Regions from separate parts of the Streptomyces sp. NPDC088706 genome, predicted to be linked through region 2. Evidence: riboswitches for the same ligand, from Rfam matches in the RefSeq annotation. Region 2 holds a riboswitch; each other region holds the start of a gene.
What was found. A riboswitch is a leader RNA that binds a small molecule or an ion and turns the genes downstream of it on or off. The one in region 2 is predicted to bind thiamine pyrophosphate.
Positions count from the first base shown of each region.

Region 1: it holds a riboswitch for thiamine pyrophosphate, as region 2 does, so the genes downstream of both, thiO (glycine oxidase ThiO) here and ACIQAK_RS26730 (thiamine ABC transporter substrate-binding protein) in region 2, are expected to answer to the same signal.
Region 3: it holds a riboswitch for thiamine pyrophosphate, as region 2 does, so the genes downstream of both, thiC (phosphomethylpyrimidine synthase ThiC) here and ACIQAK_RS26730 (thiamine ABC transporter substrate-binding protein) in region 2, are expected to answer to the same signal.

Region 1 is NZ_JBIVLW010000001.1:321,112-327,433, forward strand. It holds gene metF (methylenetetrahydrofolate reductase [NAD(P)H]) at 1-261, opposite strand, end outside; gene thiE (thiamine phosphate synthase) at 393-1,043, opposite strand; gene ACIQAK_RS01485 (Rv2175c family DNA-binding protein) at 1,123-1,488, opposite strand; gene ACIQAK_RS01490 (FAD-dependent oxidoreductase) at 1,582-2,826, opposite strand; gene ACIQAK_RS01495 (hypothetical protein) at 2,856-3,197, opposite strand; TPP riboswitch at 3,261-3,373, shown strand; gene thiO (glycine oxidase ThiO) at 3,371-4,579, shown strand; gene thiS (sulfur carrier protein ThiS) at 4,576-4,788, shown strand; gene ACIQAK_RS01510 (thiazole synthase) at 4,791-5,585, shown strand; gene pknB (Stk1 family PASTA domain-containing Ser/Thr kinase) at 5,689-6,322, shown strand, end outside.
Region 2 is NZ_JBIVLW010000015.1:60,660-66,981, reverse strand. It holds gene ACIQAK_RS26745 (hypothetical protein) at 1-893, shown strand, start outside; gene ACIQAK_RS26740 (ABC transporter ATP-binding protein) at 973-1,995, opposite strand; gene ACIQAK_RS26735 (iron ABC transporter permease) at 2,001-3,614, opposite strand; gene ACIQAK_RS26730 (thiamine ABC transporter substrate-binding protein) at 3,668-4,768, opposite strand; TPP riboswitch at 4,851-4,967, opposite strand; gene rlmN (23S rRNA (adenine(2503)-C(2))-methyltransferase RlmN) at 5,033-6,139, opposite strand; gene ACIQAK_RS26720 (phosphatidate cytidylyltransferase) at 6,240-6,322, opposite strand, start outside.
Region 3 is NZ_JBIVLW010000003.1:496,402-502,723, forward strand. It holds gene ACIQAK_RS11715 (DUF5326 family protein) at 50-262, shown strand; gene ACIQAK_RS11720 (helix-turn-helix domain-containing protein) at 533-1,303, shown strand; gene ACIQAK_RS11725 (SsgA family sporulation/cell division regulator) at 1,405-1,842, shown strand; gene ACIQAK_RS11730 (YibE/F family protein) at 1,862-3,202, opposite strand; TPP riboswitch at 3,273-3,406, shown strand; gene thiC (phosphomethylpyrimidine synthase ThiC) at 3,399-5,219, shown strand; gene ACIQAK_RS11740 (DUF805 domain-containing protein) at 5,527-5,883, shown strand; gene ACIQAK_RS11745 (hypothetical protein) at 6,053-6,322, opposite strand, start outside.

The DNA.
Region 1 (6,322 bases), on a different contig from region 2:
CGGGGTGAGCGTGGAGTCGGCGGCGATCTGCTGGGTCGCCCGCACCGTCCCGGCCCGGGTGGAGCCGCCGGCCCCGTAGGTCACCGAGACGAAGCTCGGACGGACCGCCTCGACCCGGCGCAGCGCGTTCCAGAGGTTGCGCTCGCCCTTCTCGGTCTTGGGCGCCCAGAACTCGAAGGAGTACGAGGTCTTGCCGGTCGCGAGCAGGTCACGCACGGTGCGTGCGTGGTCCGTCCTGGTGGAGGGTGTCCCAAGGGCCATAGGGGGAGGTTAACCAGGGGGTGGACACTCGCCCAACCAGAGCAGCCAAAATTGTCTCGTTTTGCCGGTTTGCCGTCCATCCCTTGGGACGACGGGGGCCCGGGGTACTGCGGTCACCGTGGAAGAGCTGCTCAGAGCGCGTGTGCCCGGACCCTCTTGGCCAGGTCGGCGGCGGCGGCCGAGGGGTCGTCCGCCTCGGTGATCGCCCGGACGACCACGATCCGCCGGGCGCCCGCCTCCAGCACCCGGTCCAGGTTCCCCGCGTCGATCCCGCCGATCGCGAACCAGGGGCGCGGCTGCGCCAGGGAGGCGGCGTACCGCACGAGGCCGAGGCCGGGGGCGTGGCGCCCGGGCTTGGTGGGGGTGGGCCAGCAGGGACCGGTGCAGAAGTAGTCCACGCCCTCCTGGGCGACGGCGGCGTCGACCTCGGACTCGGCGTGCGTGGAGCGGCCGACCAACCGGCCGGGGCCGATGATCGCGCGGGCGGCGTCCACCGGCAGGTCGCCCTGGCCCAGGTGCAGGACGTCGGCGCCGATGGCGTGGGCGACGTCGGCGCGGTCGTTGACGGCGAGGAGCTTGCCGTGGCGCCGGCAGGCGTCGGCGAGGACCGCGAGGTGATCGAGCTCCTCGGCGGCCTCCATGCCCTTGTCCCGGAGCTGGACGATGTCGACCCCACCGGAGAGCGCGGCGTCCAGGAACGCGGGGAGGTCGCCCTGCTTCCTGCGGGCGTCCGTACACAGATAGAGCCGGGCGTCGGACAGCTGCTCGCTGGGCGTGGGCATGGTGGAGTCCCCCCGTGGTCGTGGCGGGATACGGGCCGCGCTGCACGCGGGGCCCGTACGCCGCTTCCGGTCGTGTCGGTCAGACGGCGAGCGCCTGGGCGCGGCGCTTCACCTCCGTACCGCGATTCTCGCTCAGCGCCTGCGCGGGGGTGCCGGGCAGGGTCGGATCGGGGGTGAAGAGCCATTCCAGCATCTCTTCGTCGGAATAGCCGTCGTCCCTCAGGAGGGTCAGGGTGCCGGAGAGGCCCTTGACCACCTTGTCGCCGTCGATGAAGGCGGCGGGCACCTGAAGCGTCCGGTTCTCACCACGGCGTACGGCGATGAGCTGGCCCTCCTTGACCAGCTGCCGTACGCGCGTCACCTCGACGTCGAGCTTTTCCGCGATGTCGGGGAGGTGGAGCCAGGCGGGGACGAGAGCATCGGTCTTTGCGTCAATCTCGGTCACAAGGACAAGCGTGCCATCCCGGACCGACAGCCGGTAGCCGGGCCGACCGTACGGGGGTCCCACGGGCCGCGCTCGTACGGTCGGCCCGCAGGCTCACAGGGCGGTGGACTTCAGCGGTACGGCGGGGTCGGCGACCCGGTCGGGGTCGAGCACGGCTCCGGATTCGATGAGCTTGCGGCCCTGGGCGAGGTCACGGGGGCGGCCCACCGCGAGGACGGCGACCAGGGCCCCGGCCTTGAGCCAGCACACCGACCAGGCGGACTCGGCGCCGTCGCCGCGCCACAGCAGGGTGTCGGCGTGGGCGTGGTGGCCGGCGTACTGCACGAAGCGGCCGAACTGCTCGGACCAGAAGTAGGGGACGGGGTCGTGGACGGGGAGCGGCGCACCGCTCTCGGCGGCGAGGATCGCGGCGGCCGCGGTCCGCGGGCCCTGGAGGGCGTTGTCCCAGTGGTGGATCAGCAGGCGTTCGCCGTAGCGGGCGGAGGGGAAGGAGGCGCAGTCCCCGACCGCGTACACATCGGGCAGGGAGGTGCGCAGCGCGCTGTCGGCGGTGATCGAGCCGTCCGGGCCGCGTTCGACGCCGGAGCCGGCGAGCCAGCCGGTGGCGGGGCGGGCACCGATGCCGACGACGACGGCCCCGGCGGGCAGGGTGCGGCCGTCCGCGAGGGCGACCGCACCCTCCCCGACCCGCTCGACCCGGACGCCGGTGAGGAGTTCGGCGCCGCTCTCCGCGTACCAGCCGGCCATCGGGGCGGCGACCTCGGCGGGCAGGGTGCCGGCCAGCGGGCGGGCGGCGGCCTCGGCGACGGTGACCGCGCAGCCGGCGGCGCGGGCGGCGGTGGCGAACTCGGCGCCGATCCACCCCGCCCCGACGACGACCACGTCATGCTGCCGCTCCAGGACGGGCCGCAGCCGGGCGGCGTCGTCGAGGGTGCGCAGCAGATGGACGCCGGGGACGCCTTCGGTGCCGGGCAGGGCGATGGGCTCGGCGCCGGTCGCCAGGACCAGGACGTCGTAGGGGACGGGGCCGCCCGCCGTGTCCAGTACGTGGTCGGCGGCGCGCAGGGCGGTGACGTCCAGGCCGAGGCGGAGCGTGATGTCCAGCGCCTCGAAGTCGACGTCGAAGGCGGAGTCCTCGGCCTTGCCCAGCAGCACCGCCTTGGACAGGGGCGGCCGGTCGTAGGGCTGGTGGGGTTCGGCGCCGATCAGTGTGACGGGGCCGGTGAAGCCGGCTTCCCGCAGGGCGACGGCGGTCTGTACGCCCGCCATGCCCGCTCCGACGACCACGACGTTCCGTGTCCGCTGCCGCGCCGCGTGGTGTTCCGTCTGCTCGCTCACGTGTACCAGTCTATTCATCTGACGCAGCGTCAGGCGGGTACTTCCTCCACCACGCTCGTCCCGCTGCCCTCCTGGGACTCCCACGCCCAGCGCTCCTCCAGCCGCACCCGGCCGTCCGCGAGATCGACGACGGTGGAGAGGCAGTGGCCGCAGGAGGTCGTCCCGTCCTGCTTGAGCTGGACGTAGCGGAAGTCGAGCGCGTCCCCCTCGCGGGTGCCGACGAGATGACCGCGGACGACGTCACCGCCCGCGTACTCGGCCCAGATCCGGCCGCCCCGCTCGTGGTACGTGAAGCGGGTACGGGTGCCCACCTGGCCGGGGGCCTGGTCGGCGACGGGCGAGAGGACGAGTCCGTCGAGTGAACGGGCCACGGTGGCTGCTCCCTTGACCGGCCGCTTACCGGCCGTGGGCGAGTGGGTCTAGGCTGGCCACGGTAGAACACTCGCGGGAGCCCGGACGCACCGGGCTGAGAGGGAGGCTGGAGCGCCTCCGACCGTACGAACCTGATCCGGGTCATGCCGGCGAAGGGAGGGGCTGGACACCCATGCGCGTCTCGGGGAAAGCCTCCGGAATCCCGGGGGGAAGCTCAGGATCCGACGTCCTCGTCATCGGGGGCGGCGTCATCGGCCTGGTCACCGCGTGGCGGGCGGCCCAGCGCGGGCTGGCCGTCACCGTGGCCGATCCCGATCCGGGCGGCGGGGCCGCCCAGGTCGCGGCGGGCATGCTGGCCGCCGTCACCGAACTGCACTACGGCGAGGAGATGTTGCTCGGCCTCAACCTCGCCTCCGCCGCCCGCTATCCGGAGTTCGTCGCGGAGCTGGAGGCGGCGAGCGGCCGGGAGACCGGTTTCCGTACCTGCGGCACGCTGGCCGTCGCGCTGGACTCCGACGACCGCGCCCATCTGCGGGAGCTGCACGCCCTCCAGGAGCGTTCGGGCCTGGAGTCGGTCTGGCTCAGCGGCCGTGAGTGCCGACGCCTGGAGCCGATGCTGGCGCCGGGCGTGCGGGGCGGGCTGCGGGTCGACGGCGACCACCAGGTGGACCCGCGCCGGCTCGCCGCCGCGCTGCTGGCCGCCTGCGAGCGGGCGGGGGTCGCCTTCCACCGGGCCCCGGCCGAGCGGCTCACCGTCGCCGGGGGCCGGGCGGCCGGAGCCGTACTCGAAGGCGGTACGAAGCTCAAGGCCGACCAGGTCGTCCTCGCGGCGGGCAGCCTCAGCGGCCGGCTCGCGGGGCTGCCGGAGGAGGCCGTGCCGCCGGTCCGCCCGGTCAAGGGCCAGGTCCTGCGGCTGACCGTGCCACCGGCGTACGCCCCCTTCCTCAGCCGGACCGTGCGCGCCGTGGTCCGGGGCGGCCACCTCTACCTCGTACCGCGCGAGAACGGCGAGCTGGTCATCGGTGCCACCAGCGAGGAGATGGGCTGGGACACCACGGTCACCGCCGGCGGGGTGTACGAGCTGCTGCGCGACGCCCATGAGCTGGTACCCGGCATCACCGAGCTGCCGCTCACCGAGACCCGGGCCGGTCTGCGCCCCGCGTCGCCCGACAACGCACCCCTGCTCGGCCCGACCGCCCTGCCCGGTCTCCTCCTCGCCACCGGCCACCACCGCAACGGCGTCCTGCTGACGCCCGTCACCGGTGACGCGATGGCCGAGGTGCTGACCACCGGCGAGCTGCCCGAGGTGGCCCGCCCCTTCGCCCCGGGCCGGTTCGCGTCCGCCGTCGCCGCCCCCGTACTCCAGGAGCAGCCCGCATGAGCCCGTCCGTATCCGTCTCGGTGAACGGGGAGCCGCGCACCCTCGACGCGGGCACCCCGCTGGACCGCCTCGTCGCCACCCTGACCGCCGCGCCGTCCGGGGTCGCCGCCGCGGTCAACGAATGTGTCGTGCCGCGCGGCCGGTGGGCCGCCACCACGCTCGGCGAGGGTGACCGCGTCGAGGTCCTGACCGCCGTACAGGGAGGCTGACCGTGTCCGACGACGTCTTCACCCTGGGGCCCGCCACCTTCGGATCGCGGCTGATCATGGGCACCGGCGGCGCGCCGAGCCTGGAGGTGCTGGAACGCTCCCTGATCGCATCGGGGACCGAGCTGACCACGGTCGCCATGCGCCGGCTCGACCCGACCGTGCAGGGCTCGGTCCTCTCCGTGCTGGAGCGGCTCTCCATCCAGGTGCTGCCGAACACGGCGGGCTGCTTCACCGCGGGCGAGGCGGTGCTGACCGCGCGGCTGGCCCGGGAGGCGCTCGGGACCGACTGGGTCAAGCTGGAGGTGGTGGCCGACGAGCGGACGCTGCTGCCGGACCCGATCGAGCTGCTGGACGCGGCCGAGATCCTGGTCGACGACGGGTTCACCGTGCTGCCGTACACCAACGACGACCCGGTCCTCGCCCGGAAGCTGGAGGACGTGGGGTGCGCGGCGATCATGCCGCTCGGCTCCCCCATCGGCTCCGGGCTCGGCATCCGCAACCCGCACAACTTCGAGCTGATCGTGGAGCGGGCCGGGGTGCCGGTGATCCTGGACGCGGGGGCCGGGACCGCGTCGGACGCGGCGCTGGCGATGGAGCTGGGGTGCGCGGCTGTGATGCTCGCATCGGCGGTGACCCGGGCCCAGGAGCCGGAGCTGATGGCCGCCGCGATGCGGCACGCGGTGGACGGCGGACGTCTGGCGTACCGGGCGGGCCGCATTCCGCGCCGGCACTTCGCCGAGGCCTCCTCGCCGGTGGACGGGCGGGCGGCGCTCGACCCCGAGCGCCCGGCGTTCTGACACTCCCGCCGGGGAGTGTGCCGTGTCACGGATCGGTCCTGGAACGGCTCCGGGAGTGCCCCGGCCCGTCCGGGGTGTCGGTGGCGGCTCGTAGACTCTCCGGGTGGACACGACCCTCCAGGACCCTCTCGTCGGGCAGCTGCTCGACGGCCGGTATCGCATTGAGGCGCGCATCGCCGTCGGCGGGATGGCCACGGTCTACCGGGCCGTGGACATCCGCCTGGACCGGGTGCTCGCCCTCAAGGTGATGCACCCGGCGCTCGCCGTCGACGCCGCCTTCGTCGAGCGGTTCATCCGTGAGGCCAAGTCGGTGGCCCGGCTCGCCCACCCCAATGTGGTCGCGGTCTTCGACCAGGGCGCCCAGGGCGCGTACGTCTACCTCGCCATGGAGTACGTGGCGGGCTGCACCCTGCGCGACGTCCTGCGCGAGCGCGGCGCGCTCCAGCCCCGGGCCGCGCTGGACATCCTGGAGCCGGTCCTCGCCGCGCTCGGCGCGGCCCACCGGGCCGGGTTCGTGCACCGCGACATGAAGCCGGAGAACGTGCTGATAGGGGACGACGGGCGGGTCAAGGTCGCCGACTTCGGCCTGGTCAGGGCGGTCGGCACGGCCACCGACACCACCGGTTCGCTACTGGGCACGGTCTCGTACCTGGCGCCCGAGCAGATCGAGCACGGCACGGCCGACACCCGCAGTGACGTGTACGCCTGCGGGGTCGTGCTGTACGAGATGCTGACCG
Region 2 (6,322 bases):
TGCGGCTCTCGGTGCTGGCGGCGGTCTCCACCGCCGTCTCCACCACGCTGGGCTCGATGGTGGCGCTGCTGTTCTTCCTGCATCTGCGCGGCGATCTGACCGGGATGCCGTTCGACGGTGGCGCGGCGGAGTTCCTCGGCGCGGGCACCCCGCTGCCGCCGGCCGCCGCCCTGATGCTGCTGGCCCTGGTACCGGTGGTCTCGGCCACGGCGAGCGCGCTGGCGCTGCGGTCGCGGCCCGACGCGGCCGAGGACACCCTCGGCTCCGAGGAGCTGCCCGAGCCCGCGCCCGTGCCGGGCGGCCTGCCCTGGGGCGTGGCGCTGGTGGCCGCGGGCCTGGCGGTCGAGGCGTATGCGTCGCGGGGCGCCGCCGGGCACGCGTTCCCGCTGCCGGGCCGGTTCGACGCGACACCGGTGGCGGTACTGGCGGGCTGGACGCTGGCCGCGATCGGCCTGGCGCTGGCCGGACCGGGGCTGACCCATCTGTGCGGGCGGGCGCTCCAGACGATGCGGCCCGGTGCCGTACGCCTGCTGGCGGGCCGGGTCCTGATGAGCGAGGCGCGCCGGATCGGCCGCCCGCTCGGGATCGTCTGCGCGGTCTTCGCCGCGGTGATCACCGCGTCGGCGCTGTACGGGGGCGACGAGCGCCCCTACGGTCCGCTCACGGCGCTCGGGGCGGTGCTGGTCCTCGGCTGTACGGCGGCGACGCTGCTGACCTCGGCCCTGGAGGCGAGGCAGGCCCGCGCCCGGACCGCCCAGGCGCTGCTGCGGATGGGGGCCCCGGCCTCGGTGCTGCGCGCCGCGACCGCTCTGCGGGCCGCCGTGCTGCTGGTCGTGCTCGCCCCGCTGACCTGGCTGTTCGCGGAGCTGGCGGCGCTACCCCTGGCGCGCTGAAGATCTCCTGGGGACGGCGGCAGCCCCTCCCGTCCCCCACGGACGGCCCGCCGCCGCACCCGGGACCCCGGGCCACCGCCTAGGGACCTGCCAGCACCACCGTCTCCGCCGCGTCGAAGCGGACGCCCACCACCGCGCCCTCGTCCGGGGTGTCCCGCAGGGCGCACTCGGCCTCCAGCACCGGCGCGTTCCCGGGGGCCAGCCGCACGGTCACGTGGTTCCCGCGGAACGTGCGGACGCCGACCGTGCAGCGCAGCCCGTCCTCGGGGGCGCCGATCAGGACCCCGGCGGGGCGCACCAGCAGGTCGGCCTCGCCCTGCGGGGAGCCCTCGGGCACCGGCACCTTGCCCCAGGCGGTGGCGGCGGCCCGGCCGGTGACCGTGGCGGGGGTGACGTTGTCGAAGCCGAGGAAGCGGGCGACGAACGCGGAGGCGGGGCGCTGCCAGACGTCCAGCGGGCTGCCCTCCTGGGCGATCCTGCCGTCCCGCATCACGACGACCCGGTCGGCGAGCGCGAACGCCTCGCCCTGGTCGTGGGTGACGGCTAGCACCGTCGTACCCAAGTCCTGGAAGAGGGTGCGCAGTTCGACGACGAGCCGTTCCCGCAGGCTGCGGTCGAGCTGGCCGAGCGGCTCGTCCAGCATCAGGAGCTTGGGGCGTGGGGCGAGAGCGCGGGCCAGGGCGACGCGCTGCTGCTCCCCGCCGGAGAGGGCGGCGACCGCACGTCGCTCGGCGCCGGGGAGGCCCACCAGCTCCATGAGTTCACGGACCCGGCGCTCGGATTCCGCCCGCCCGGTGCCGTGCATCCGCAGCCCGAAGGCGACGTTGGCGCCGACATCGCGGTGCGGGAAGAGCTGGTGATCCTGGAACATCAGGCCGAGGCCGCGCCGGTGGACCGGGACGCCCGCCTGGTCCTGGCCGGCCAGCAGCACCCGGCCGCCGTCCATGGGCTGGAGCCCGGCGACGGCCCGGAGCAGGGTGGACTTCCCGCTGCCGCTGGGGCCGAGCAGGCAGACGATCCGGTGGTCGGCGACCTCCAGGTCGACGGCGTCGAGGGCGGCCCGCTGCCCGAACCGTACGGTGGCCGCCTGCAAGCTCAGCATGTCGTTCAGAACTCCCCGGATCGGTCGGTACGGATGCGTTCGAGGAGCAGCAGCGAGGCCGCGCACACCAGCATCAGGATCGTGCTGAGGGCCATCGCCTGCCCGTAGTTGAGCTCCCCGGACCGACCCAGCAGCCGGGCGACCGCGACCGGCAGGGTCGGGTTGTCGGGCCGGGCGATGAAGACGGTGGCGCCGAACTCCCCGAGCGACACGGCGAACGCGAACCCGGCCGCGACCAGCACCGCCCGGCGCACCAGCGGCAGATCGACCTCGCGCCAGGCCCGCAGCGGTGAGGCCCCCAGCACGGCGGCGGCCTCGCGCAGCCGGTCGTCCACCGCACGGAGTACGGGGAGCATGGTCCGTACGACGAAGGGGACGCCCACCAGCGCCTGGGCCAGCGGGACCAGGATCCAGGAGGTCCGCAGGTCCAGCGGCGGCTTGTCCAGGGTGATCAGGAAGCCGAAGCCGACGGTGACGGCGGAGACCCCGAGCGGCAGCATCAGCAGCGCGTCGAATCCGCGTACCAGCGGCCCCGCCCGCCGGGTCAGGGCTGCCGCCGCGAGACCGCCGACGACCAGGGCGATGAGGGTGGCGACGAACGCGTATCGCAGTGAGTTGCCGACCGCCTCCAGCGGCGGCACCAAGAAGGTCGAGCCGCTGCCCCCGGCCGTCTGGAGTGCCCTGTAGTAGCCGAGGCCGTGACCTCCCGGCCCGTCGAACGACCGCTCCACCAGCACCCCGAGCGGCAGCAGGATCAGCGGCAGCGCGGTGAACAGCACCCCGCCGAGCAGCGCCCACTGTCCGGCGCCGCGCGGCCGGCGGGAGGTCTGCGCCGGGTCGACGAGCTTCAGCGCCCGCTCCCGGCGGCGTACGGTCACGGCGTGCAGGGCGAGGATCGCGCCGACCGCCGCGAACTGGACCATGGTCAGCACGGCGGCCGTCGGCAGGTCGAGCAGTTGGGCGGTCTGGCGGTAGACCTCCACCTCCAGGGTGGAGTAGCCCGGGCCGCCGAGGATCTGCACGACACCGAACGAGGTGAACGTGAACAGGAAGACCATCAGTGCGGCGGCGGCCACCGCCGGAGCGAGCGCGGGCAGCGTCACCCGCCGCCAGGCGGCGAACCGTCCGGCGCCGAGCACCCGGGCGGCCTCCTCCTGGCGCGGGTCCAGCTGCGACCAGAGGCCGCCCACCGTCCGTACGACCACGGCGTAGTTGAAGAAGACGTGCGCCAGCAGGATCGCCCACACGGTGGTGTCGAGCCGCAGCCCCCACAGCTCGTCCAGGAAGCCGCCGCGCCCGAGCAGCGCCAGGAACGCGGTGCCGACGACGACCGTGGGCAGCACGAAGGGCACGGTGACGACCGCGCGCAGCACCTGCTTCCCGGGGAAGTCGAAGCGGGCGAAGACATACGCGCCGGGCAGGGCGATCAGCAGGGTGAGCGCGGTGGAGGCGAGGGCCTGCCAGGTGGTGAACCAGAGGACGTCGAGGATGTCCGGGCGGATCAGCACCTCGCCGATCCGCCCGAACTGCCACCGGCCCGCCACCTTCAGCCCACGGCCGACGATCGCGGTCACGGGGTAGCCGAAGAAGAGGGCGAAGAACGCGACGGGCACGGCCATCAGGCCGAGCCGTACCGCCGCCCCGCGCCGCCCTCCCCCGCCGGCGGTACCGGCTACTTCACGGCGAGCGAGTGCCACGACCGGACCCACTGCTCACGGTTGGCGGCGATCTTGTCCGGCGCCACCGTGGCCGGCTTGTCGACACTCTCGCCGAACTCGGTGAAGATCGCCGGGAGCTTCGCGTCCGTGACGACCGGGTTCACGAACATGTTCAGCGGCACGTCCTCCTGGAACGGCTTGCTGATCAGGAAGTCCAGCAGCGCCTTGCCGCCCTCCTCGTTCTTCGCGCCGTCCAGCAGTCCGGCGTACTCGGTCTGCCGGAAGCAGGTCCCGGTGGAGACGCCGGTGGGGGCCTCCTCGGGCCGCGGGTCGGCGTAGAGGACCTCGACGGGCGGGCTGGAGGCGTAGGAGACGACGAGCGGCCGGTCCGCCTTGGCCTTCCTGCCGCCGGCGGAGCCGGAGAACTCCTCGCTGTAGGCCTGCTCCCAGCTGTCGACCACCTTGACGCCGTTGGCCTTGAGCTTCTTCCAGTACGCCTCGTAGCCGTCCTCGCCCTGGGTGGCGACGGTGCCGAGGAGGAAGCCGAGGCCGGGCGAGGAGCTCGCCGCGTTCTCGGTGACGAGGAGGTTCTTGTACGCGGGCTTCAGCAGGTCCTCGAAGGTCTGCGGCGGCGCGAGTTTCTTGTCGGCGAAGTACTTCTTGTCGTAGTTGACGCAGATGTCGCCGGTGTCGACGGGCGTGACGCGGTGCTTGTCGTCCTGCTCGGTGCCCTCCGCGACCCGGTCCAGGCCCTTGGCCTCGTACGCGGTGAAGAGGCCGTTGTCGAGGGCGCGGGAGAGCAGGGTGTTGTCGACGCCGAAGAAGACGTCGCCGCGCGGGGAGCCCTTGGTCAGGATCTCCTGGTTGAGGGCGGCGCCGGCGTCGCCGCTCTTGAGGAGCTTGACGGTGTAGCCGCTCTCCTTGGTGAACCGCTTCAGCACCGCTGGCGAGGCGTTGAAGGAGTCGTGGGTGACCAGGGTGACGGTCCTGGAGCCGCTGCCCTTGGACGCGCCGGACCCGGCCGAGCTGTCGCCCGAGCCGCCGCAGCCCGCGAGGACGGTGACGCCGAGCGCCGCCGCGAGCGCGGTCGAGGCGTACTTCTTGGTGGTGTTCATGTGATTCCTCCTGGAGGTGACCAGGAAGAGACGCGGCCCTGCCCGCCGCCGGGTCGTACCGGAAGCGGGCAGGGCGCAACAGCTTGAGTAAGGTCCGAACTTCCTACCCGGAATGACCCGGGCGAGGTTCAGAGGGTCTGCGGCCGACCTGTCCTCGGTGCCGCACTCTCAGCGCTGTGGCGCTCCCCTGTCGGAATATGAAGTTGATTTCGCGCCCAGGCTACACCGGCGGTTTTCGGCCGGGTGCCGTGAGGCCGTCCGCACTCAGCGCTCGGAGGCCGCCAGCTGCCCGCAGGCCCCGTCGATCTCCTGGCCGCGGGTGTCCCGGACGGTGACGGGCACGCCGTGGGCCGCGATGGCCTCGACGAACGCCTTCTCGTCCTCGGGCCGCGAGGCTGTCCACTTGGAGCCGGGCGTGGGGTTGAGCGGGATCAGGTTGACGTGCACCCGCTTGCCCTTGAGCAGCCGGCCGAGCAGGTCGCCGCGCCAGGCCTGGTCGTTGATGTCCCGGATCAGGGCGTACTCGATGGAGATGCGGCGGCCGGACTTCTCCGCGTACTCCCAGGCGGCGTCCAGCACCTCGCGCACGTTCCACCGGGTGTTGACGGGGACCAGGGTGTCGCGCAGCTCGTCGTCCGGGGCGTGCAGCGAGACGGCCAGGCGGCACTTGAAGCCCTCGTCCGCGAAGCGCAGCATCGCCGGGACGAGCCCGACGGTGGAGACGGTGATCCCGCGCTGGGAGAGGCCGAGACCGTCCGGCTCGGGGTCGGTGAGCCGGCGGATCGCTCCGACGACGCGGTTGTAGTTGGCGAGCGGCTCGCCCATGCCCATGAAGACGATGTTGGAGAGCCGGGCAGGACCGCCGGGCACCTCGCCGTCGCGCAGGGCCCGCATGCCGTCGACGATCTGGTGCACGATCTCGGCGGTGGACAGATTGCGGTCGAGCCCGGCCTGCCCGGTGGCGCAGAAGGGGCAGTTCATCCCGCAGCCGGCCTGGGAGGAGATGCACATCGTGACGCGCTCGGGGTAGCGCATCAGGACGGACTCGACGAGCGTCCCGTCGTGCAGCTTCCACAGCGTCTTACGGGTGGTGTCGTCGTCGCAGCTGATGTGGCGGACCACGGACATCAGGTCGGGGAACAGCGCCTCGGCGAGCTTCTCCCGGGACCCGGCGGGAATGTTGGTCCACTGCGCCGGGTCGTGCGCGTACCGCGCGAAGTAGTGCTGCGAGAGCTGCTGGGCGCGGAACGGCTTCTCGCCGGTCGCGGCGACCGCTTCCTTGCGCTCGGCGGGCGTGAGGTCGGCGAGGTGCCGCGGCGGCTTCTTGGCTCCGCGGGGCGCGACGAAAGTGAGTTCTCCGGGCTTAGGCATGGTTCATCCAGTGTCGCAGACAGACGGGTGAGGGCCCGCCGCCCTGTGGACGACGGACCCTCACTCGTAGAACGTGCAGGTGGGACGGGTGCGTACGGGCTCAGCCGGAGCCGACGAACAGCACCAGCAGGAGCCAGACCACCGGCGCGGTCGGCAGCAGCGAGTCCAGCCGGTCCATGATGC
Region 3 (6,322 bases), on a different contig from region 2:
CTTAGCATCGAGGCAGCGACCCAGAGAGACGAGGTAGATGGCGATGGCCGTGCGGGAGATGTACGCGGGGATGCCCTGGTGGGTGAAGTGGATCGCGGTGCCCGTGATCGCGATCTTCGTTTTCGGCGGACTGATCGCCAGCGTGATCGGCTTCGTGATCGGCCTGCTCTTCAAGGTGCTGGTCTTCGTCGTGCTGGTCGGCGGTCTGATCTTCGTCGTACGCACGTTCATGTCCTCGTCGTCCTCGCGTGGCGACTGGTAGGAGACGTCCCGTGAGCCGGTGCGGCGCGGGGGTGCGCACGGGCCTGCGGATTAGCCCAGCTGAGCTAAGTCCCGGAGGAAAACCCCCTCCGGTCGGACGCGGCCGATACAGTGACATAACGCTGCCGCCATCTGGAATGTGACCTTCTGTCACCGAACCGACCGAGTGACCAGTGGTGTGGACGACGGTCCGGTCGTTGGTGCGGCAGGCCCGTGGGGGCGGCCTCCACGGGAGGGCTGAGGGCCCGTCACCATGCCCTGGGGGTGACCTTTGACCACGGCATCGAGCACCGCTGTCCCGACGTTGATCGGTTCGGTTCAGCGGGCGTTGAGGCTGCTGGAGGCTGTGGGCACCCATCGGGACGGGGCGCCCGCCAAGCAGCTCGCACGTGAGGCGGGCCTACCGCTGCCGACCGCGTACCACCTGCTGCGCACCCTCACTCATGAGGGCTATCTCCGCCGGGAGAACGGTGTCTTCCTCTTCGGCGAGGCCGCCGAGAACCTGACCGCGGCCCAGGGCCCCAGAAGCCGCCCCGCCACCGTCACCGACTCCCTCGCGCACTGGCGGGACGTCATCGGGGTCCCGGTGTACTGCGCTGTCTACCGGGACGGTGAGATCGAGCTCATCGGGGTCGCGGACGCCCCCGACACCCCCGCGGTGGACGAGTGGGCCTCCTTCCGGGAGACCGGCCACGCGCACGCGATCGGGCAGTGCCTTCTCGGCCAGCTCGACGAGAAGGACCGCGAGGACCACCTCGACCGGCACCCCGTTCGGCCCCTTACCCGTTACTCAGTGCGAGATCGAGCGGCACTTCTGGAGCGGCTGCGGACGTTGCGGCGGGGTGAACCGGTCATCGAACGCCAGGAGTACGCACTGGGGACCGTCTGCGCCGCCATTCCCGTCACGGCCGGTGCCACCATTGCGGCCATGGCCATTTCCGTACCCCTGGACCGGGAGGAACGGTTGCTGCCCGCAGTCGAACAGCTACGTGGCGAAGTGGCGAGCCTCTTGCGTTCGTTCGTGTTCTCTATCAGTATCTGAAAAATCACTCCTTGTGATCTGCTATCGCGTGCACCACGATGGCGTCAATAGGGCCATAGGGGATCATTCCTGGCCAGTTTCATCTACTGCGGGGTTGAACGATGCGCGAGTCGGTTCAAGCAGAGGTCATGATGAGCTTCCTCGTCTCCGAGGAGCTCTCCTTCCGTATTCCGGTGGAGCTCCGGTACGAGGTGGCTGATCCCTATGCCATCCGGATGACGTTCCATCTGCCCGGCGATGCCCCTGTGACCTGGGCATTCGGCCGCGAGCTGCTGCTGGACGGGATCAACAGCCCCAGTGGCGACGGCGATGTGCACATCGGGCCGACGGAGCCCGAGGGCCTCGGCGATGTGCACATCCGCCTCCAGGTGGGCGCGGACCGCGCGCTGTTCAGAGCCGGCACGGCACCGCTGGTGGCGTTCCTCGACCGGACCGACAAGCTGGTGCCCCTCGGTCAGGAGCACACGCTGGGTGACTTCGACGGCAACCTGGAGGAGGCGCTCGGCCGCATCCTCGCCGAGGAACAGAACGCGGGCTGAGCGCCCGTACCTCCCCGCCTCACGCCTTACGGCGGCGGCCCCTGCCGGTCCGCGCGGGGGCGGCGGCCGTGGATGAGGAGGTGCCGGTCCCCGGGCGGTCCGCGGAGACCACCAGTGCGGCGAGCACCGTCGTCACCGGCACCGACGCGACCAGACCGATCGAACCGACCAGCGTCCGGACGATCTCCTCGGCGACCAACTCGCTGTTGGCCACCGTCCCCACGTTGCTCTGGGCGATGGAGAAGAGCAGCAGCAGCGGCAGCGCCGCGCCCGCGTACGCCAGCACCAGGGTGTTCACGACCGAGGCGATGTGGTCCCGTCCGATGCGGATACCTGCCCGGTACAGCCCGCGCCAACCCATCCGCGGGTCCGCCTGATGCAGTTCCCAGACGGCGGAGGTCTGGGTGACCGTCACATCGTCGAGCACCCCGAGCGATCCGATGATGACACCGGCCAGCAGCAGACCGCTCATGTCGATGTCCGGGTACAGCCCGTGGATGAGGCCGGTGTTGTCGTCGGTGTTGCCGCTCAGGTCCGCCCAGCCGATGAACAGGGAGCCCAGCAGCCCGATCAGCAGCAGGGAGATCAGCGTGCCGATGACCGCTACGGAGGTGCGCGCGGTCACCCCGTGGCACATGTAGAGCGCCGCCAGCATGATGGCGCTGGCCCCGATCACCGCCACCACCAGCGGATTCGAGCCCTGCAGGATCGCCGGCAGGATGAACAGCGTCAGTACGGCGAACGAGACGGCCAGCGCCACCAGCGCCATCACCCCGCGCAGCCGGCCCACCGCGACCACCGCCAGGGCGAAGATCGCGGCCAGCAGCGTCATCGGGATCTTCCGGTTCACATCGGTGACGGAGTACTGGAGGTCGCGGGGCGCGTCGGGGGCGTAGGCCACGACCACGCCCTGGCCCTCGCGTAGTTGGCGGGGCGCGTCCGGCTGGACCACCTCGACGAACCTGCGGCCCTTGTCGTCACCGCTGGTCACTTCGACGGTCGCCTTCGCGCACTCCCCTTCCTCCTCGTCCACGGCTTCCCGGCCCGGGGGGGTGGAGGTGTCACCGGTCGGCGGGACCTGCGCGGCGTTGACGTCGGCGCAGTCGACCTTGACGACCTGGACCACCTTGCCGTCCTGGGTCTGCCGGTCGAATCCGACACCGGTGCGCTCGTGGTCGGGGGCGCCACCGGGCCAGAACGCGATCAGGCCGACGACGACCGCCGTGGCGAACGGGATCAGTACCGCGGCGATGACCTTGCGCAGGTGCTGGGAGACCGGGGCGGCGGGCCCGTGGCTGTGCGTGTGGCCGTGGGGGTGGTCCTGGGGCGGGGGTGCGGGGTCACTTTGGGGGGAGGTCACGGGGCGATCATCGCAAGAACGGGAGGGCCCTCTGGTCAGCTCGCCGGAAAGGACGCTAGCGTGGAGGCACCTTTGCACACGCGGGAGCTCGGAGCACCGGGCTGAGAGGGCGCTGACCGCCGTACATCTGTACGGAACACGCTGCGCCGACCGCCGAACCTGTTACCGGGTAATGCCGGCGTAGGGAGTAGGTCTCATGACCACAGCGGACGCACGCACGCCTGCCTCGAAACAGAACGACGGAACGCCGAACGGCACGACGCCGGGCGACGGGACCCCGAAGGACGAGGCCGGGAAGTCCATCGGTTGGCACAAGGGGTACGTCCAGGGCTCACGCCCGGACCTCCGGGTGCCGGTCCGACAGGTGCACCTGACCAACGGCAAGGACGTGACGCTGTACGACACGTCGGGGCCGTACACCGATCCCTCCATCGACACCGATGTCCGCCGCGGCCTCGCGCCCCTGCGGGAGAACTGGATCATCGCCCGCGGCGACACCGAGGAGTACGCGGGCCGCCCGGCCCGCCCCGAGGACGACGGGCTCAAGCACACCTCGCCGCGCGGCGGGCTGCGCAACCTGGACGCCGTCTTCCCCGGCCGGCCGCGCCAGCCGCGCCGCAGCCGCGACGGACGCCCCGTCACCCAGCTCGCGTACGCCCGGCGGGGTGAGATCACCCCGGAGATGGAATACGTCGCGATCCGGGAGAACGTCGAGGCCGAGGTCGTCCGCGAGGAGATCGCGGCGGGTCGCGCCGTGCTGCCGGCCAACGTCAACCACCCCGAGATCGAGCCGATGATCATCGGCAAGCGGTTCCTGGTGAAGGTCAACGCCAACATCGGCAACTCGGCCGTCACCTCCTCCATCGAGGAGGAGGTGGACAAGATGACCTGGGCGACCAAATGGGGCGCCGACACGGTCATGGACCTGTCCACCGGCCGCAACATCCACACCACCCGTGAGTGGGTGCTGCGCAACTCCCCCGTACCGATCGGCACCGTCCCGCTGTACCAGGCGCTGGAAAAGGTGGACGGCCGGGCCGAGGAGCTGACCTGGGAGATCTACAAGGACACCGTCATCGAGCAGGCCGAACAGGGCGTGGACTACATGACGGTGCACGCCGGAGTGCGCCTGCCGTACGTCCCACTGACGGCCCGTCGCAAGACCGGTATCGTCTCGCGCGGCGGCTCGATCATGGCGGCCTGGTGCCTGGCGCACCACAAGGAGTCGTTCCTCTACGAGCGCTTCGAGGAGCTCTGCGAGATCCTCGCGGCGTACGACGTCACCTACTCCCTCGGTGACGGGCTGCGCCCCGGTTCGATCGCCGACGCCAACGACGAGGCGCAGTTCGCCGAGCTGCGCACGCTGGGCGAGCTGAACACGATCGCCAAGCGGTTCGGCGTCCAGACCATGATCGAGGGCCCCGGGCACGTCCCGATGCACAAGATCAAGGAGAACATCGACCTCCAGCAGGAGATCTGCGAGGAGGCGCCGTTCTACACGCTCGGCCCGCTGACCACGGACGTCGCGCCCGCCTACGACCACATCACCTCGGGCATCGGCGCCGCGATGATCGCCTGGTGGGGCACGGCGATGCTCTGCTACGTCACGCCCAAGGAGCACCTGGGGCTGCCCAACCGGGACGACGTGAAGACGGGCGTGATCACCTACAAGATCGCCGCCCACGCGGCCGACCTCGCCAAGGGGCACCCGGGCGCGCAGGAGTGGGACGACGCGCTCTCCGACGCTCGGTTCGAGTTCCGGTGGGAGGACCAGTTCAACCTGGCCCTCGACCCGGACACGGCCCGGGAGTTCCACGACGAGACGCTGCCCGCCGAGCCGGCGAAGACGGCGCACTTCTGCTCCATGTGCGGGCCGAAGTTCTGCTCGATGAAGATCTCCCAGGACATCCGCCGCCAGCACGGCGGTTCACAGGAGGAGATCGAGGAGGGCATGGCCGAGAAGTCGAAGGAGTTCGCGGCCGCCGGCAACCGCGTCTACCTGCCGATCGCCGACTAGCCTCTGCGGCCCGATCGCCGTCCCCGACACCCCCGGCGGTGTCGGGGACGGCTGCCGTTCCAGCCTCTTGACCGATTGACGTGAGGCCAACGGGCTTCCCTTATGGGCGCCTTGCGGCCTTGATGATCATCTGGTGTGGTTGCGGGCCTTGTTAGGCGACAGTATGGACACAGTCGTGCGGCAGCTGGATGTACGTTTCGCAGCTGCGTCAACTGAGCTTGACCCGCTCCTTATCTGTGGCTTACTTTCCGGCTTGCTTGGCTGAAATTGGTGGCCCTCGCACGGGGGGCCTGGGGAGGGAAACACAGTGAACTGGTACCTGGCCGTACTCAAGAACTACGCAGGCTTCAGTGGACGCGCGCGCCGCAAGGAGTACTGGCTGTTCACGCTCATCAACCTGATTGTGGTGGCCATCCTGATGGGTCTCGGCGCCGCGATCGACACGACGGTCCCGTACCTCATCTACATGGTTGCGACGATCATCCCGTCGCTCGCCGTGATGGTGCGCCGGCTGCACGACACCGGCCGGTCCGGCTGGTGGTTCCTGATCTCGTTCGTCCCGCTGGTCGGCGGCATCGTCCTGCTGGTCTTCCTTGCCTCGGAGGGCAAGGCGGAGGCGAACGAGTACGGGACCAACCCGAAGCTCGCTCCGCAGACGGTCTGATCCACTGCTCCGGTCGATCCGGAGCATCTCCCGGGCCGGGTGCGGCACTTGCCGCCCCGGCCTGCGGCGTTTCCGGGGGCGAGGGCGGGGCCGGCCGGGAGCCGCAAGCCCTCCCGGACCCCGGGAGGGCTCTGCCCGGTACGGGGCCGGAGGGCTCGGCCCCGTACCGCTATTCCGGCCGGTGCTCCGGCCCGCCGAAGTCCGGGCTGCTGAAGTCGGGGCTCGTGAAGGTCGGCCGGGGCCCCGCCGACGGGCCGTCCTCCGGGCCGGAGAAGTCCGGCCTGCTGTAGCCGACCTTCGGAATGCGGTTGGGCGAGCGGTGCGGGGTCCGGGCGGCGGGGCCCGCGGTCGGGTCGGCCAGCGCGTCCCGGAGGAACGGCAGGATGCCGCGCTCCAGCAGGGCGTGCCGCCAGGCCTCCCTGGCCCTGGCGACCTCCTC